2 regions of the Mesorhizobium sp. RSR565B genome follow, and region 2 is predicted to be linked to the other one. Evidence: predicted binding sites of a transcription regulator. Region 2 holds the regulator's gene; the other holds the start of a gene.
The links. Region 2 encodes PhoB, which activates phosphate uptake and scavenging genes when phosphate is short. Its sites were predicted from a motif close to TGTCATNNANCTGTCAT; they were not measured.
Positions count from the first base shown of each region.

Region 1 (4,378 bases), 1.5 Mb from region 2:
CAACAATCTCGGCGACGCCAAGAGCCTGATCACCCATCCGGCGACCACCACGCACAAGAACCTCAGCGACGAAGCTCGCGCCGAGCTTGGCATCGGGCCGGGAACGCTCAGGCTGTCGGTCGGTCTTGAGGATACGGACGATCTGCTGGAGGACGTTGCGCAGGCGCTGAAGGCAGCCGGATAGGCCGCGAGGCGTCACGCTCCCGACGAAACCTCTTCCAGTTCGGCCGTCTTGGTGCCGATGGTCATGATGTTGCCGCGCCAGTCGACGGCGCCGCTCAGCCAGCCGCGCGCCCAAATGGCGGGAAGCATCATGTCGCGCACCATCATCGCCGGGACCATGCGCAGCGACAGGTGCCAGCCCTTGGCCGCGGCCAGCGCGCATTCGGGAATGTAGGCCGCCGTCAGCACGGCCAACACCGTGGCCGGCAGGCTGATGCCGGCACTTGCGGCCGCCACCAGCGCCAACGCCAACGGCACGGCGACGCCGGTCAGGATCTCGGGTGCGAAAAACAGCGGGAAAGTGACGCGGCGCAACCGCGCCCAGCGCGCCTGGCGCGACCAGATGTCGGGAAGTCGGCGCTGCCCCAGTGGTTGCTCGAAAGGCGAGGCAACGAGATTGACGCGCAGGCCCAGTCCGTTGACCAGCTTGGTTGCAGCAGCATCCTCGGCGATCTCGGCGGCCAGCGCGCGGATACCGCCACTGGTATCGAGCATCGGCTTGTTCCACAGCATGCTCTTGCCTTGGGCAAAGCCGAGACCGAGCGCCTCGCCGGCATATTGCCAGCGCGCCTGCAGCGTGTTGAGGAACGCGCATTCGACCTCGGCCCAAAAGCCATCCGGCCGAGAGCCGATCGGCGTCGAGCAGATAAGCCCGGTATTGGTCCGCCAGGCCGCCATCAGGTGCTGGACGTAATCCCTTGGCATCAGCACGTTGGAATCCGCCAGAATAACCCAATGATAGCGCGCCGCTTCCCAGCCCTTGACGCAATTGTTGAGCTTCGGGTTGCTGCTGACGCGGTCGTCGCCGATCAGCAGCCGGGCCGGCACGTTGGGAAACAGGACGATCGCCCTGTTTATCAGTTTGACGACGGGATCGTCGGCGTGAGCGACGCAGAAGATCAGTTCGTAGCGCGGCCAGTCGAGCGAGAAGGCTCGCTGCAGCGTCTCTTGTGTGAACGGCTCCACGCCGCGCGACGGCACGACGATCGAGACCGGTGGCTGCTCGTCGGACGGCGGAGGGATAAGGCGACGCGCTTGCAGTTTCGACGAAGCAAGCAGGATGCTGGCGAGATTGGAAAGAAGCAAAGCGGAGGAAGCGAAGGCGGCTGTGAGAGCTAGTTCCATGAGATCTGGTCACTCCGGAAAGGCCGCTCGCGGCTGCTTTGTCAGTCGACAGATGGGCCTTGAGTCGCCGGCAAGGTTTGCGCACACCAACACTGTCATGTGTGTCACTTAAATGACATTGTTTGTCGGCACCTCCGCTTTGAGGCTGGCAGGACATGCCGTTGTGCGCGTATCAAACCGCATAGCGCGACAAATGTTCCTTGCCGCGCAACCGGAGCAGCCCATGTATCGCGCCGTCACGCGCAACATCGAAGTGCAGGTCAGACCGTTCTACCTGGAGGACCGCTCGGACCCGGCGGAGAACCGTTATGTCTGGGGCTACCAGGTGACGATCGACAACCAGTCGGACGATTTCGTGCAGCTTATGTCGCGTTACTGGCACATCACCGACGGCAGCGGCCGGATCGAGGAAGTGCGCGGCGCCGGCGTGGTCGGCGACCAGCCTGAGCTCAATCCGGGCGACAGCTATCAATACACGTCAGGCTGCCCGCTCTCGACGCCCTCCGGCATCATGGTCGGCCACTACACCATGCGCAACAAAAAGGGCGAGACGTTCGACGTCGCTATTCCCGCGTTTTCGCTGGATCTGCCGGGGACGCGGCGGACGGTGAATTAGGGGTTTTCTCCCCATCTCTATACGGGGAGAAATGCCCGGCAGTGCAATGAGGGGCGACGCCGGACTCATGAGGTTATCTTCCACGCACATGACGTAGGCTATGCGCGGCCATTCACCAAAGTTCGCGCTGCCCCTCATCCGCCCTTCGGGCACCTTCTCCCCGTGAACGGGGAGAAGGAAGAGATGCTACTGAGTTGCAAACTCCGCCGGGTCGAAGTCGTACTGCTTCGAGCAGAACTCGCAGGCGACGTGGATGCCGCCATCTTCGGTGCTGTCCTTGATCTCCTGCGCGGAAAACCCCTCGAGGATGCCGCGTATCTTGTCCCTTGAGCAGGAACATTGGTCGGCAACCGGCACGCCGCCGAAGACGCGCACGCCATGTTCGTGGAACAGCCTGTAGAGCAGCCGCTCGGCGCCGATGGTCGGGTCGATCAGCTCGGTCGGCTCGATGGTGCCGAGCAGCGCCACCAGCTCGCGCCAAGAATTGTCGGCCGGCTCGTTCATTACGTCGCGCGGATCGCCGTCGCCCCCCGAAATGTCGGGCACGCGCATGCGCTCGGGCGACTGCGGCAGGAACTGCGCCAGGATACCGCCGGCGCGCCACTGCTCGCGAGCACCGCCGGGGCCGGGCGTCAGCAGCTTGGCCACCGACAGCCTGAGGTCGGTCGGGATCTGCTCCGACTGGCGGAAATAGGTGCGCGCGGCGTCTTCCAGCGTCTCGCCGTCGAGCTGGACGATGCCCTGATAGCGCTGCGTGTGCGCCCCCTGGTCGATGGTCAGCGCCAAAACGCCGCTGCCCAGCAGCGTCTGCTGCGAGGTCTGGCCTGCGGCCACCAGGGCCTCCAGCCGGTCGGCATCGAAGCGCGCATAGGCGCGCAATGCCGAGGGCGTGGAGAAATCCGCGACCAGCATGTCGACAGGCCCGTCGGTGCGGGTCTGCAGGATGAACTTGCCCTCGAATTTGAGCGAGGTGCCGAGCAGCACCGTCAGCACACAGGCTTCCGCCAGCAGGCGGGCGACCGGCTCGGGATAGTCATGACGGTTGAGGATGGCGTCGAGCATCGGCCCGAGCTGCACGGTGCGGCCGCGCACGTCGAGCGGGCCTACCTCGAAGGGCACGACATGATCGTCGCCGGCATAGCCGAACTCGCCGAGTTTGGGGTGATGTTCAGTCACTTGATGCGTTTCCAACATGACAAAGCTCCAGGGCGCGGCCATGCGGCCCGGAGGGGTGCATGCGTCCAAACGCGCTTGATTTGCGTGATGGGGCGCAAATAGGCATCGCGTCGCCCCGGATCAAGCGCTTGGAGATCAAGCGCCTGGAGATCAAGCGCCCAGACACCAGGCCAAAACCGCCTTCTGGGCGTGGAGCCGGTTCTCGGCTTCGTCGAAGACCACCGAATGCGGACCGTCGATGACCTCGTCGGTGACTTCCTCGCCGCGATGCGCCGGCAGGCAGTGCATGAACAGGGCGTCGGGCTTGGCCCTGGCCATCAGCGCCGCATTGACCTGATAGGGCGAGAAGACATTATGGCCGCGGGCGCGGTGTTCCTGGCCCATAGACACCCAGCAGTCGGTGACGATGCAGTCGGCTTGGTCGACGGCCTCTTCGGGCGAGCGGGTGAAGTGCAGCTTGCCGCCATTGGACTTCGACCAGTCGATGTGCTTTTGCGCCGGCTCGCTGCCTTCCGGCACTGCGACGTTCAGGTTGAAGCGGAACCGCGCCGAAGCTTCGAGCAGCGAATGCAGCACGTTGTTGCCGTCGCCGGTCCAGGCGATGGTCTTGCCGGCAACCGGACCGCGATGCTCCTCGAAGGTCATGATGTCGGCCATCAGCTGACAGGGATGGGTGTCGTCGGTCAGCCCGTTGATGACCGGAATCGTGGCATTCTCGGTCAGCTCGAGCAGCCGCTCATGCGACGTGGTGCGGATCATGATGGCGTCCACATAGCGCGACAGCACCTTGGCGGTGTCGGCAATGGTCTCGGAGCGGCCGAGCTGCATTTCGGTGCCGGTCAGCATGATGGTCTCGCCGCCGAGCTGTCGCATGCCGACGTCGAAGGACACGCGCGTGCGCGTCGACGGCTTGTCGAAGATCATGGCCAGCACCTTGCCTTCGAGCGGTTTGGTCCGTTCGCCGGCCTTGAGGCGCGCCTTGCGCACCACCGCATCGTCCAGCATCAGGCGCAGATCGCCTTCGGAAACGGCGGAAAGATCGGTGAAATGGCGAAGGCTCATCGGGAATGGTTCTCGGGATTACTTCGCGGCGGCCGCGGCGATGGCGTCGGTCAGGCCCTTGGCAGCGGCGCGGATGCGATCGAGCGCTTCGCCGATCTCGGCGTCGGTGACGGTCAGCGGCGGCAGCAGACGAATGACGTTGTCGCCGGCCGGCACCGCCAGCAGATGCTGGTCGCG
Region 1 covers NZ_JBTTIE010000001.1:1,432,477-1,436,854, forward strand. The annotation lists gene ACYG9R_RS06920 (O-succinylhomoserine sulfhydrylase) at 1-184, shown strand, start outside; gene ACYG9R_RS06925 (ceramide glucosyltransferase) at 196-1,347, opposite strand; gene apaG (Co2+/Mg2+ efflux protein ApaG) at 1,571-1,963, shown strand; gene ACYG9R_RS06935 (Hsp33 family molecular chaperone) at 2,150-3,181, opposite strand; gene argF (ornithine carbamoyltransferase) at 3,290-4,201, opposite strand; gene ACYG9R_RS06945 (aspartate aminotransferase family protein) at 4,220-4,378, opposite strand, start outside.
Region 1: ACYG9R_RS06925 (ceramide glucosyltransferase) is a predicted target of PhoB. The motif match lies at 1,449-1,465, and genes of this name have one in related genera.

Region 2 (4,378 bases):
GGCGCCGGCAATGTCGCCCGTCTTCTTGCCATCGGCAAGCTGCGAGGCGATCTCGGCGGCGTTCTTGCCGAGTTCGCGCGCGTCTTTCCACACCGACACCGTCTGCGTGCCGAGCGCGATGCGGTTCAGGGCGGCATGGTCGCCGTCCTGGCCCGAGACCGGAACCGTTCCGGCAAGGCCCTGCGCCGTCAGCGCGGCGACAACGCCGCCGGCGGTGCCGTCATTGGCCGCAACCACGGCATCGACCTTGTTGTCATTGGCGGTCAGGAACTGTTCCATGTTCTTCTGGGCGTTGGCCGGCAGCCAGCCATCGGTATAGGCCTCGCCGACATTCTTGATCTTGCCCGAGTCGATGGCTTCCTTGAGCACTTCCATCGAGCCCGAGAACAGGAAATCGGCATTCGGATCCGAGCCCGAGCCCTTGATGAAGACATAGTTGCCTTCGGGCTTCGCCTTGAACACTTCGCGGGCCTGCATGCGGCCGACTTCCTTGTTGTCGAAGGTCAGGTAGAAGACGTCCTTGTTCTCGATCAGGCGATCATAGCCGACGACCGGAATGCCTTCGTCCAGCGCCTTCTGCACCGCCGGGCCGATGGCCGAGGCGTCCTGCGCCAGGATGATCAGCGAGTTGGCGCCCTGCGAGATCAGGCTTTCGACGTCGGTCAGCTGCTTGCCGGGATTGGACTGCGCGTCGGCCGAAATGTACTTGTCGCCGGCGGCTTCGATCGCCGTTTTCATCGCCGCCTCGTCGGTCTTCCAGCGCTCTTCCTGGAAGTTCGACCACGACACGCCGATGACCTTGTCCTTCGCCTGCGCGACCGACATCAGCGCCAGCGACATGGCGACACCCGCCAGCATGGCGGCTGCAAATCTGTTCATTATAACCCTCCCTGCGCCGCCCACGGCGCGACAAAACCGGCCCGAAGGCCTGCACAAAGAGGCTCCATTTTTTCGAGCCTCGAAAAAATACTGGTTCAATGATAAGGCACTGTCAACATCGATTATGATGGATTCTGATGGCGTTGCCGAATTTTTTCGAGCTCCGCAATAAACAATGACAGGGCTGCCGGCGTCTGCCAATATTTGGCTGGTGCCGTCGAACGCCTTCACTATCATGAGGCGCGAGGAGGCCGGGAGGAAAACAAATGTCGGTTGGGATCCGCCACGACGATCTGCGCCGTCGCAACCGTGCGATGGTGATTTCGGCCGTGCGCCGGGCCGGCCAGCCGTCGCGGACCGAGATTGCGGCGACCACCGGCCTCAGCCATTCGACGATATCGGCAATCTCGTCTGATCTAATTCAAGAAGGCATCCTGATTGAAGGCAAGCCTGGCGAGACCGGCTCGCTGAAACGCGGCCGGCCGCAGGTCGGCCTTGGCCTCAACCCGGAAGCGGCGGCGGTCATGACCGTGGTGCTGTCGCTGAACTTCCTCTCCGTCACCGTCATCGACTATGCCGGCCAGGTGGTCGCGGAAGAACAGCGCCGGCTCGACACGCTGACCATGCCGCGCGACGAGCTGATCGGCGAATGCGTAGCAATCGTCGGGCGGCGTCTCGCGGACCCGGACCTCGATGTCCAGAGCATCGCCCGCATTGCCATGGGCATCCAGGGCATCACCGATTCGCAGGCGCGGGCCATGCTGTGGTCGCCAATCACGCCACTGACCGACATTGCCTTCGCCGACATGTTGGAAGCGGAATTCGGCATTCCTGCCACCATGGAGAACGACTGCAATATGATGGCGGTGGCCCTGCAATGGCGCCAGCCCGAGCGCTACCGCGACAATTTCATCGCGATCCTCTTGTCGCACGGCATCGGCATGGGGCTGGTGCTGAAAGGCGAACTGTTCACCGGCACCCATTCCTCCGGCGGCGAGTTCGGCCACATGATCCACCGTCCGGGCGGCGCGCTCTGCCGCTGCGGGCGGCGCGGCTGCGTCGAGGCCTATGCCGGAAACTACGCCATCTGGCGCAGCGCCAAAATGATGAGCGAAGATGCCGAGCCGGTCGATATCGGCGACGCTGATATGCGCGCACTCGCCGCGCGCGCCCGCGAAACCGATGGCCCGGAGCGCGAAGCCTATCGCAAGGCCGGTGAGGCGCTCGGCTTCGGCCTCGGCAGCCTGTTTGCGCTGATCGACCCGGCGCCTGTCGCCATGGTTGGCGTCAGCGCCGCCGCCTTCGACCTGATCGAGCCGGCATTGCGCGAAGCGATCGCCCAGACCGCCGGCGGCCAGCACTCGAAATCGATCTCCTTCGACACCGAGCCCAACGAGCTGCCGCTGATCCGCGAAGGCTGTGCCATGCGCGCGCTCGGCTTCGTCGATCAGGAGATTTTCGCGCCGGGCATTCAGGCCAAATCCGGCAAGCATGTCGCCTGAATGGCCGGCAACGGCGCGACGCGCAGCATCCTAGTCTTCCCTGATCGCGTAGCCGGCGCCGCGAATGGTACGGATGACATCCGGCATGCGGCCGTTGTTGACCGCTTTGCGTAAGCGCCCGACATGGACGTCGACGGTTCGCTCGTCGATGTAGATCGTCTCGCCCCAGACATTGTCGAGCAGCTGGCTGCGCGAGAACACGCGGCCGGGATGGCGCATCATGAATTCGAGCAGCCGGAACTCGGTCGGTCCGAGCCTGATCTCGCTCTTCTTGCGGTAGACACGGTGCGACTCGCGGTCGAGCACGATGTCGCCGACCTTGAGCACGCTGGACAGCACTTCCGGCTTGGCCCGGCGCAGCAGCGCCTTCACGCGCGCCATGAACTCCGGCGTCGAGAATGGCTTGACCAGATAGTCGTCGGCACCGGTGGACAGGCCGCGCACGCGATCGCTTTCCTCACCGCGCGCGGTCAGCATGATGATCGGCAGCCGCTCGGTTTCGGGCCGCACTCTAAGCCGCCGGCAGAGCTCGATGCCGGAAACAGCGGGCACCATCCAGTCGAGCACCAGGAGATCGGGCACGTTTTCCTGCAGGCGGATCTCGGCCTCGTCGCCGCGTGTCACCACCTCGACGTGATAGCCTTCGGATTCGAGGTTGTAGCGGAGGAGCACGCCTAGCGGCTCCTCGTCCTCCACGACCATGATGCGTGGCGCGATCATAGGCAGTTCACCCTCATCAGGCCGGCGTGGCCATCGCCGTCTCGTCCTGCTTCGGACGATTGGCGGGCAATTGCTGGCCGGTCAGCACATAATACGCATTTTCGGCGATGTTGGTGACATGATCGCCGATGCGCTCAAGATTCTTGGCGCAGAACAAGAGATGCGTGCAGGCGGTGATGTTGCGAGGGTCTTCCATCATGTAGGTCAAGAGCTCACGAAACACGGACGTGTATTTGACGTCGATGCGCTCGTCGTCATTCCTGAGTTTTGCAAGAGCTGCCGCATCGGTGGCGGCATATTCCTCGACGACGCCTTGCACCTGGATCAGCACCAGCTGCGCCATGGCATCGATGGAGTGCGAGAGGTCGCGCGGCGTGACGCTCAAGCCCACGGTGCCGACGCGTTTGGCGATGTTCTTGGCGAGATCGCCGATGCGCTCGAGGTCGCCGGCCATGCGGATCGAGCCGACCACGGCGCGCAGATCGTTGGCCATCGGCTGGCGCTTGGCGATCAGCGTGATGGCGCGGTCGTCCAGTTCGCGCTGGCGCGCATCCATGATGGCGTCGTCGGAAACGACACGCTGTGCCAGCGCATTGTCCGAATTGAGCAGCGCCCTGGTCGAGCCGCTGACCATCGAGCCTGCCAGATCGCCCATGTCGCGGATCAGCTTGCTGATCTGCCCGAGCTCTTCATCGAAGGAGGCGACGGTATGTTCACCCATGATCTTGGTCCTCGTGCCTGAAAATTCACCCGCCGGACGGCTCAGCCGAAGCGGCCGGTAATGTAGTCCTGGGTGCGCTTGTCGTCGGGGTTGGTGAACATCTTGTCGGTGGCGCCCTCCTCGACGAGATAGCCGAGATGGAACATCGCCGTGCGCTGCGACACGCGCGCCGCCTGCTGCATCGAGTGGGTGACGATGACGATCGTGTAGTTCTGGCGCAGTTCGTCGATCAGCTCCTCGACACGGGCGGTGGCGATCGGATCGAGCGCCGAGCAGGGCTCGTCCATCAGGATCACCTCCGGCGACACGGCGATGGCGCGCGCGATGCACAGGCGCTGCTGCTGGCCGCCGGACAGGCCGGTGCCGGGCTCCTGCAGGCGGTCCTTGACCTCGTTCCAGATCGCTGCCTTCTTGAGGCTCTGCTCGACGATCTGGTCCATGTCGGACTTGCGCTTGGCCAGCCCATGGATGCGCGGGCCGTAGGCGACGTTCTCGTAGATCGACTTCGGGAACGGGTTGGGTTTCTGGAACACCATGCCGACGCGGGCGCGCAGTT
Region 2 covers NZ_JBTTIE010000001.1:2,901,346-2,905,723, reverse strand. The annotation lists gene xylF (D-xylose ABC transporter substrate-binding protein) at 1-879, opposite strand, end outside; gene ACYG9R_RS14155 (ROK family protein) at 1,146-2,381, shown strand; gene phoB (phosphate regulon transcriptional regulator PhoB) at 2,412-3,101, opposite strand; gene phoU (phosphate signaling complex protein PhoU) at 3,118-3,822, opposite strand; gene pstB (phosphate ABC transporter ATP-binding protein PstB) at 3,864-4,378, opposite strand, start outside.